3 regions of the Pseudarthrobacter sp. MDT1-56 genome follow, and region 3 is predicted to be linked to each of the others. Evidence: riboswitches for the same ligand, from Rfam matches in the RefSeq annotation. Region 3 holds a riboswitch; each other region holds the start of a gene.

Region 1 (3,265 bases), on a different contig from region 3:
CTGCTTGACCGGGCCCTCGATGAACTCCTTGGTGCCCAGGATCGCCCCGCCGAGCACCCGGCCCTGGCCGTCGATGTGCTTGGTTCCCGAATACACGATCACATCGGCGCCGAGCTCCCCGCAGCGCTGCAGCAGGGGGGTGGCGAAGACATTGTCCACGACGACCGTCGCCCCGGCGGCGTGCGCCAGCCCGCTCACGGCGGCGATGTCCACGATTTCCTGCATCGGGTTCGACGGCGACTCGAAGAAGACCGCCGTCGTGGGCTCCGACAGCGCCGACCGCCACTGCTCCAGGTCCGGGCCGTCCACAAAGACCGTCTCGACGCCCCAGCGGGGAAGGATTTCGTTGAGGATCACGAAGCAGGATCCGAACAGCGAACGGGCCGCGACCACCCGGTCGCCGGCGGCCAGCAGGGCCCCGAGGGCAGTGAAGACCGCGGACATGCCCGAGGCGGTCGCGAAGCAGGCCTCGGTGCCTTCGAGCAGCCGGAGCCGTTCCTGGAAAGTGGCCACCGAGGGGTTGCCGTAGCGGGAGTAAACGAAGCGCTCGTCCTCGCCGGTGAAGGCGCGCTCCGCGGCGGCCGCGGATTCGTAGACGAAGCCGGAGTTCAGGAAGACCGGTTCGGACGTTTCCTGGAAACCGGTGCGGTCGAGTCCGCCGCGGACGGCCTGGGTGTCGGCGCTCCAGCCGGCGGCATCAGGGTTGAAGGTCACTTAGTGCTCTCCGAGGTTGGTGGGCAGGCCGCGGTTCTTCCAGCCGTTGACAGTGCGCTCGCCGTGGCGGTCCGGTTCGCCTTCGAAGCCCTCAAGAATGTTGTAGGAAATGAAACCGGCGTCCGTCGCGGCAATCGCCGCGGCGATGGACCGGGCGCCGGACCGGCAAAGGAAGACCAGTTCGGTGCCTTCGCCCTCGGGAGCCTGGAGTTTCAGTTGCTCAACGAACTGGGAATTGGGGACGCCGCCGGCCAGGTTCCACTGGATGAAGAGCGGATCGTTCCGCTTGGTGCCCGCGGCCGCGGTGTCGGGGATGCCGATGTGGGCCCATTCGCCCTCGGTGCGGACGTCCACCAGGATGGCGCCCTTCTCCAGCTTGGCCCAGGCCTCCTGCGGGCTGAGGTCCCCGGCGTAGCTCACGCGTGGCCCTCGCCGTCGAACTCGAGGTCATCAACGGCGTTGGCGACGGCGGCATCGGCGCTGGCGATCGCCGCCGGCAGCACGACGGCCTGCGCCACGATGACGCTGCTGCCGTTGAAGGTGGCGGTCGGGCTGCCGTGCAGCACGTAGCCCTCGGCGAGGGCGGCCGAGACGCGCTCACAGAAGGCGCGGTCATCGGGGCCGGAAAACAGGCGGTAGGCCAGTTTTTCCTCGGCGGCACCGGGGACTGCGGGGGACGGGGCGGGTGCTGTCCCGGGGACAGCGGGGGCGGACGCGTCAGGCACGACGGATCTCCTATCTTTCACGCTTGCAGCTCGAATGGTCGATATGCCGAGTATTCACCTGAGGCACCCCGCCGCGAAAGGGAGGGTTGCCGACCGGCAAGTCAGGGCTTGGCGCCGGTTCTCATTACTCACCAAAAAACGTAACACCTGCAACGCCGGCCTGCATCGCCGCCGTCGTCATGTTAAGTAACGCTCCGCCCCGCAACGCGGGGGAGGGGAGGACTACTCGATTGTGGCGTAGAGCGCGTTGAGCTCTGCGGTGAGTTGCCGGCGCAGCTCGGGGGTGCCGATCTCTTTGCCATCGATGTGGTTGACGGGTGCGAGCAGCCGGATGCTGGAGATCAGCCAGACGGCGTCGGCGTCGTACAGGTCTCGGGGCTCCAGCGGGCCGTAGCCCAGCTCCCAGCCGGCGGCCTTGGCCGCGATGAACAAGGCACCCTGCGACGTGCCGGGCAGGATCCCGCTGTCGAGCTGGGGCGTTATCAGCCGCCGGACGGTGCGCACCCCGCCGGCACCGTCGTCGGACGTCTCCAGGTGCGCGAGCAACACAGTCGAGGTCGGACCCTCCAGCACCCGGCCGTCCGCGGAGGTGAAAATTACGTCGTCCGCGCCCTGGGCATGCGCGTAGCGGAGCGCGGCCATGTTGACGGCGTAGGACAGCGTCTTGGCGCCCATGAGCAGCCACGGGGCCCGTTCCCCGATGTCGCTGTCATAGCCGCGGTCCAGCAGGATGACGTCGACGCCGGTCTCGCGCTGGCGCCTCCCGGCGGGCCCGGGGGCGGAGGCCTGGACCCAGCAGGTGGGCGTGCCCGCACCTTCGACGCCGCGGGTCACGAGGAGCTTGACCACGAGTTCGTCGTCCTCGACGGTCCCGGCGCCCGGCACGTGCTGGCGCCGGAATTCGCCGATCGCCGTCTCGATGGCCCGGCGCCAGGTTTCCTCCGCAGGGATGTCCAGCTCCAGCAGCCGGGCCGACCCGGCCAGCCGGTCCAGGTGCGCCTGGAGCTTGCGGGGCTGCCCGCCCACGGCCAGCAGCGACTCGAAGACCCCGTCGCCGCGCGTCGCGCCCTGGTCCGTCGCCATCAGCTGCGGCCTGGTGGCATCGGCCAGACGGCCGCCGTCGAACGCCGGATCCAGGAAGACCAGCACCGGGACAGGGGCGGGGGCGGCAGCATGAGAAGTCATGGCTTCAGCTTAGTGCGGCGGGCTGCGGGATAGGATTTGACCGTTGCCCGTTCCGGAACTCTTCCGCGGGTCTGGAACTTGAGGGGTTCGTCTGTGTTGTGGCCATTTTCCCTGGCGGAAACTCTCCCGTCCTGGGTGATCCTGATCCTGACCGTGGTTGACCTCGCCATCCGGGTCCTGGCCCTCGGCATTATCCCCGGAAACCGCCGTCCCACCACGGCCATGGCCTGGCTCCTGATCATCTTCTTCGTTCCGGCCGTCGGCCTGGTCCTCTTCCTGCTCTTCGGCAACTTCCGGCTCTCCCGCAAGCGCCGGGCGCAGCAGGACGCCGTGAACACCCGGGTACGCGCCGGGGCCTCCGATCTGGCGATGGTGGAAAGCCGCTACGAGGGCCCGGAATGGGTGTCCTCAGCGGCGGAACTGAACAAGACCCTGGGCTCGCTGCCGATGGTCGACGGCAACCACGTGGAGCTCCTGCCCGGCTACCCGGACTCGATCAAGGCGATGGCGGCTGCCGTCCGGGAGGCGAAGTCGTTCGTCAACGCCGAGTTCTACATCCTGAGCTCGGACCACGTCACGGACGAGCTGTTGACCGAGATGGAGAAGGCGGCCGAACGCGGTGTCGAAGTCCGCCTCCTGTT
Region 2 (3,265 bases), on a different contig from region 3:
GGTGATGTCCTCGGTCCAGCCTTCGAAGAACTCGAAGATCGGCTTGGCGTGGTGGAACTCGGTCTGCGTCATCGGCATTTCATCGTGCCTGACTCCGTCGACGTCGTAGGCCACACAGACCGGGATCTGCTCGATGCCCGTGAGCACGTCCAGCTTGGTGACGAAGTAGTCCGTGAAACCGTTGACGCGCGAGGCATGGCGCGCCAGCACGGCGTCGTACCAGCCGCAGCGGCGCGGCCGGCCGGTGTTGACGCCGAACTCGCCGCCCGTCTTCTGCAGGTACATGCCCATGTCGTCGAACAGCTCCGTAGGGAACGGACCTGCGCCGACCCGGGTGGTGTACGCCTTGATGATGCCGATGGAGCGCGAGATGCGGGTGGGGCCGATGCCCGAGCCCACGGAGGCGCCGCCGGCCGTCGGGTTCGAGGAGGTCACGAAGGGGTACGTGCCGTGGTCGACGTCCAGGAAGGTGGCCTGGCCGCCTTCCATCAGGACCACCTTGCCCTCGTCCAGGGCGGTGTTCAGGACATAGGTGCTGTCGATGACCAGTGGGCGGAGGCGCTCGGCGAAGGACAGGAAGTACTCCACAATCTCGTCCACCTCGATGTCGCGGCGGTTGTAGACCTTGACCAGGAGTTCGTTCTTCTGGCGCAGCGACCCTTCAACCTTCTGCCGCAGGATCGAGGCGTCGAAGACGTCCTGCACGCGGATGCCGAGGCGGGCCACCTTGTCCATGTAGGCCGGGCCGATGCCGCGGCCGGTGGTGCCGATGGCGCGGGAGCCGAGGAACCGCTCGGTGACCTTGTCCAGGACCTGGTGGTAGGGCGCCACGAGGTGGGCGTTGGCGGAGACGCGCAGCTTGGAGGTGTCGGCGCCGCGGGCTTCGAGGCCGTCGATTTCCTGGAACAGCGCCTCAAGGTTCACCACGCAGCCGTTGCCGATGATCGGAACCGCGTTGGGGCTCAGGATGCCGGCCGGAAGGAGCTTGAGCTCATACTTCTCACCGCCTACGACGACGGTGTGCCCGGCATTATTGCCGCCGTTGGGCTTGACGACGTAGTCGACTCGGCCACCAAGCAGGTCAGTGGCCTTACCTTTGCCTTCGTCGCCCCATTGGGCTCCGACGATCACGATTGCTGGCATGGGATCCTCCCCCATTCGTTCGGGCCAAAGTCCGTATGACTCACCGGGGTGGTCACCGGAGCTCAGCACCGTTCATGAGAATGCCCCGAATCTACCGCTGTGCTCGATCCATCAACGCCAGAGTCCGGGGCTCTTACCACCCAAGTTTAGCCGATCAGGGTCGCGGCAGCTCATTTGACCATCCAATGGACTTCCCGCCGGGCACGGCCTGCGACCGTGCGTCCAGCCAGCGGAACTCCGGCGCCCGGACTTGCGCAAGCCCGCCCGGTGGAATTGAGTGAGAGTTGACCATCCCGAGCGGCCGAGGGACCTGGACCGTTGACGCCGCAGCAACCCTGCCCGGACACAGCAATGTGACGGCAACGGTGCTACCGCCAGGACCGATGGAAAGGAAGCGCCCCATGCGCCACAACACCGACCATATCCGCGCCACCCACGCCGGCTCGCTGCCCCGCACCCCCGAGCTCATCGCCGCGAACGAGGCCAAGGAAGCAGACGGCGTCTCCCCCGAGTTCCTGGATCTGCTGGAAACGTCCGTGGTGGACATCGTCCAGCGCCAGAAGGACCTCGGCATCGGTATCCCCAACGACGGCGAATACGGGCACACGATGTCCAGCTCAGTGGACTACGGCGCGTGGTGGAACTACTCCTTCAGCCGGCTGGGCGGCCTCGAGCCGACAGAGGTGGACCGTTGGGCTGACGCCGCGGTGCACCGCTCCACACCAGGCAACATTGTGCTGACCTCCTTCCCGGACCGGCGCGACCGGCAGAAGTTCAACGAGGCCTACGACGATCCGTCCTCCGGAATCCTGGCGCACCGCAAGAGTGTCACGCAGCCGAAAATTGCCGGCCCGCTGCACTACACCGGGCAGGCCCTCGTGGGCTCGGACATCGCCAACCTCAAAACCGGCCTGGCCGCCGCCGGGCTGACCGACGGCTTCGTCGCCTCCCTCTCTCCCGGTTCCTGCGCCCGCGTCGCCAACGAGTACTACAAGACCGACGAGGAACTCCTGTACGCCTGCGCGGACGCCATGCGGGAGGAGTACAAGGCCATCATCGACGCCGGGCTCACGGTCCAGCTCGACGATCCGTCGCTGGCCGAAAGCTGGGACCAGATCAACCCGGAACCTAGCCTGGCGGACTATCTCAAATTCATCCAGCTCAGGGTTGAAGCCACAAACTGGGCCCTGCGAGACCTTCCCCAGGAGCAGATCCGGCTGCACGTCTGCTGGGGTTCCTGGCACGGCCCGCACACCACGGACATTCCTTTCGCGGACATCATCGGCTCCGTGCTGCAGATCAATGCGGGCGGCTACTCCTTCGAGGCCGCCAACGTCCGCCACGAGCACGAATGGCGCGTCTGGGAGGACACCAAGCTCCCCGACGGAAAAGTCATCATCCCCGGCGTCGTCTCCCATGCCACCAACGTCGTCGAGCACCCCGATCTGGTGGCGGACCGGATCGTACGCTTCGCCACATTGGTGGGCCGGGAAAATGTGATTGCCTCCACAGACTGCGGTCTTGGCGGCCGCGTGCACCCGCAAATCGCCTTTGCCAAGCTGGAATCCCTGGGGGAAGGCGCCCGCCGCGCCACCACCCGGCTCTGGTAACCAGGCGCCGGGAAGAAACGTCATTTCGCAGGGCTTGATAGACTAATAAAGATCGACCAGGAATCGGTCAACACCACATTTTCAAACCACACCGTACTTGGCGTGCCCGGTGCTCGGCGTGCCCGCGTACGGTCTGGCAGCTTCACCAATCCCGCAGGAGACTCAGCAATATATGACAGCCTTGGCCACTGAAAATTCCCGCGAACAGCTTCTGAGCCGCCGCTACGAACCTAGCGTCGCGGCTGTCAACGAGCTGTGCGACACGCTGCAGGCGACCAAAGCTGGCACCAATGTCCCCTATGTGGACCCGATGCACGACGTGGACGAGTGCCGCATCATCAGCCTCTTCTCCAACATCGGAACCGAGGATGAGTCTGGCTTCATCACCGCCGGGGACGAGGAAGCGGCCACCCGCCTGCTCGGCGTCCAGTGGAAGCTTGGCCTGCGCCCTGAGTACGTCATGCCCTGGAACGTCCACCCCTGGTACGTCCCGGGCGAGCCCAACGGCAAGT
Region 3 (3,265 bases):
TCCATGTGACAGCCGTACGCGTCAGCACCGCAGTTTCCCCACTTTCGAAGGTCGTGTCCGGCGGCTCGCCCCGAAGTATCGGCGATTCCCGGCGTCATGCCCGCAAAGGTGGGGAAATTCGGCGCTGACTTGGCTCAGGCGGTTTTGGCTGCGCGGAATCCGGCGTCGAGGTCAGCGAGGATGTCGTCGATGTGCTCCAGGCCCACGGAGAGCCGGACCAGGCCCGGGTTCACGCCGGCGACGGTCTGCTGTTCGGGGGAAAGCTGGCTGTGGGTGGTCGACGCCGGGTGGATGACCAGCGAGCGCACGTCGCCGATGTTGGCCACGTGCGAGTGCAGTTCGAGGGCGTCGACGAAGCGCTTGCCGGCCTCCGCTCCCCCGGCGATGTTGAAGGCGACGACGGCGCCGGTCCCCTTCGGGCCGTACTTGCGGCCGCGCTCGTACCAGGGGCTGGACGGCAGCCCGGCATAGGCGACCGATTCGACGTCGTCCCTGGCCTCGAGCCATTCCGCAACCTGGGTGGCGTTGGCGACGTGCCGCTCCACGCGCAGGCTCAGGGTCTCGAGGCCCTGGGCGATAAGGAAGGCGTTGAACGGGGACACCGCCGAGCCGAGGTCGCGCAGCAACTGGACGCGCGCCTTGAGGATGTAGGAGAGGTTGGCGCCAAGGGCACCGTCCTTGCCGAGGTCCCGTGCGTAGACCAGGCCGTTGTAGGTGGGGTCGGGGGTGTTGAAGCCGGGGAAGCGTTCCGGGTCCCTGCCGAAGTCGAAGTTGCCCGAGTCCACGATCACGCCGGCGATCGCGGTCCCGTGGCCGCCGAGGTACTTGGTGGCGGAGTGCACCACGATGTCCGCACCCCACTCGATCGGGCGGATGAGGTAGGGCGTGGAGAGCGTGTTGTCCACGATCAGCGGGACCCCGGCCTCGTGGGCCACCTGCGAGATGCCCTCGATATCCAGCACGTCCTGGCGCGGGTTGGAGACCACTTCGCCAAAGAACAACTTGGTGTTGGGCTGCACGGCGTCGCGCCACTGCTCAAGGTTGTCCGGGTCCTCCACGAAGGTCACGGAGATCCCGAACTTCTTCAGCGTGTGCGCCAGCAGGTTGTAGGTGCCGCCATAGAGGCTGGGGCTGGCCACCACATGGTCGCCGGCCTCGGCAACGTTCAGGATCGCGAGGGTCTCCGCGGCCTGTCCGGAGCTCAGCAGCAGCGCCGCCAGTCCGCCTTCCAGGCTGGCCACCCGCTGTTCCACGGCGTCCTGGGTGGGGTTCCCGATCCGGGTGTAGATGGGCGCGAGTTCGGCGAGGGCGAAGCGCTTGGCGGCGCTTTCGGCGCTGGGGAAGACGAACGACGTCGTCTGGTAGATCGGCAACGACCGGGCACCGGTGGCGCTGTCCGGCTCCTGGCCGGCGTGGATCTGGCGGGTTTCGAAGGACCAGGCACTGGACATCGGGACACTCCTTAGGGGACCGGGCACAGGCAGCCCCGGAGCCCCCTGGCCCGGGTCGGCACTGGCGCCGCGCTTGCCCTCCGGCGGGCGCCGGACGGCCAGGTCTTCACCCGGGGCACCCCACCGCGTGACGAGGGTTGCCGGCCAGCTAGCCGGGGCTGTGCGCTGGCACTCATGACCTGACCCCAGTCTAGGAACCGGTTGCGGGCCGTGGATAGCTTTGTGACGAAGATGAAGTTGCGCGGCCGGCGGGGCGCAAAAGACCGGCCACTTCCCCGCCGTGACGCGGGGCCGCACCCGGCGGGGAGCCCCCAAAAATGACATCCCACCACGGTTAGGAGAGCCTAAGCTGAGAGCCGCATCACAAAGTGTCAAGATGAGGGCATGCGCATGGATCACGTCTCTTACGCCTGTGAACAAGATGGCCTCGCTGCCACCACCGAACGAATTGCGTCTGCCCTCGGCGTAGAAGCCGTGAAGGGCGGAGTACACCCCCGATTCGGGACCCGCAACATGATCATCCCGCTCGCGGGACACAAGTATCTCGAGGTCGTGGAGGTCCTGAACCACCCCGCGTCCGACAAGGCCCCCTTCGGCCAGGCCGTCCGCGCCCGTTCCGAAGCCGGCGGCGGCTGGATGGGCTGGTGCGTCGAAGTCGACGACCTCGCCCCGTTCGAGGAACGGCTCGGCCGCGCCGCCGTCAACGGCAACCGCAAGTTCCCCGACGGCCGCGAACTGGTCTGGAAGCAGATCGGCATCCTCGGGCTGATCGCCGATCCCCAGGTGCCCTACATGCTCAAGTGGGAGGGCGATCCGGAACTCCACCCGTCCAAGGCCTACGAGAGCAATGTCAAGATGTCCGCCCTCACGATTGCCGGCTCGGCGGAGCGTGTCACCGAATGGCTCGGAGTCCCGGTCGAGAAGCCGCTGGAGGACGTGGCCGTGAACTGGCTCGCCCCCCGTGGGACGCCCGGCATCCTCTCCGTCACGTTCGAGACGGCCTCCGGAGCCGTCACCATCTGACGCTTCACCGCCCAACACTTCGGCCGCCATCAGCGGGTGCCAATGACGTCACCCACCGATGGCGGCCGATAACTTTTAACTCCCGGCGCGCCTGCCCGGCCCGCGGCTCAGCCCAACCCGATGGACCTGCCGAAGAGGCTGAAACCGACGAACGCCACGATGTCCAGCACGGCGTGGGCAATCACCAGCGGCATCAGGCGGCGGGTTTTGGTGTAGACCAGCGCGAAGATAACGCCCATGATGGCGTTGCCGATGAACGGGCCGAAGCCCTGGTAGAGGTGGTAGCTGCCGCGCAGCATGGAACTGGTGAAGATGGCCAGCGGCAGGCTCCAGCCGAATTTGCCCAGCCGGTCCAGCAGGTAGCCCACCACGATCACTTCCTCCACGATCCCGTGCCGGATCGCGGAGAGGACCAGCACCGGCACGGTCCACCAGTAGGCGTCCAGCGCGCTGGGGATGATCTCCGTCGTAATGCCCAGTGCCCGGCCCGCGGCGTACAGTCCCAGCGACGGGATACCGATCAGCGCCGCCAGGCCGAACCCCTGCAGCAGGTCCCTGCCGGGGCGGGCGAAGTTGAGCCCCAGCTTCTGGAACGCCGTGACGCCGTGGCTGCCGCCGCCGGACAGGCCGGACGTCCGGTGGTCGGTGAGGAAATAGAGTGCCAGGACCACCGGCACCAGGGCGAAGAAGATATCCAGCAGCTGGTAGGTGAGGTCGAAGTATTCGCGGCTGCTTTGCGAACGGTTCAGCGTGGAGGTCCCCTCCGCCAGCGGCGCCCGGGTCAGCTTGTC

Evidence for each region. Region 3 has a riboswitch for S-adenosylmethionine ahead of AC50YC_RS12020 (bifunctional o-acetylhomoserine/o-acetylserine sulfhydrylase). Riboswitches for the same ligand answer to the same signal wherever they lie in the genome.
Region 1: it holds a riboswitch for S-adenosylmethionine, as region 3 does, so the genes downstream of both, AC50YC_RS16655 (DUF1737 domain-containing protein) here and AC50YC_RS12020 (bifunctional o-acetylhomoserine/o-acetylserine sulfhydrylase) in region 3, are expected to answer to the same signal.
Region 2: it holds a riboswitch for S-adenosylmethionine, as region 3 does, so the genes downstream of both, AC50YC_RS10190 (cobalamin-independent methionine synthase II family protein) here and AC50YC_RS12020 (bifunctional o-acetylhomoserine/o-acetylserine sulfhydrylase) in region 3, are expected to answer to the same signal.

Annotation. Positions count from the first base shown of each region.
Region 1 is NZ_JBWZCK010000012.1:100,247-103,511, reverse strand. Features, by position in the region: gene AC50YC_RS16665 (O-succinylhomoserine sulfhydrylase) at 1-714, opposite strand, end outside; gene AC50YC_RS16660 (rhodanese-like domain-containing protein) at 715-1,134, opposite strand; gene AC50YC_RS16655 (DUF1737 domain-containing protein) at 1,131-1,358, opposite strand; SAM riboswitch class IV at 1,454-1,568, opposite strand; gene AC50YC_RS16650 (aminodeoxychorismate lyase) at 1,662-2,624, opposite strand; gene cls (cardiolipin synthase) at 2,718-3,265, shown strand, end outside.
Region 2 is NZ_JBWZCK010000006.1:102,470-105,734, reverse strand. Features, by position in the region: gene AC50YC_RS10195 (adenylosuccinate synthase) at 1-1,143, opposite strand, end outside; SAM riboswitch class I at 1,429-1,533, shown strand; gene AC50YC_RS10190 (cobalamin-independent methionine synthase II family protein) at 1,545-2,753, shown strand; gene AC50YC_RS10185 (uracil-DNA glycosylase family protein) at 2,926-3,265, shown strand, end outside.
Region 3 is NZ_JBWZCK010000007.1:197,773-201,037, forward strand. Features, by position in the region: gene AC50YC_RS12020 (bifunctional o-acetylhomoserine/o-acetylserine sulfhydrylase) at 135-1,451, opposite strand; SAM riboswitch class IV at 1,516-1,631, opposite strand; gene AC50YC_RS12025 (VOC family protein) at 1,836-2,474, shown strand; gene AC50YC_RS12030 (CPBP family intramembrane glutamic endopeptidase) at 2,582-3,265, opposite strand, start outside.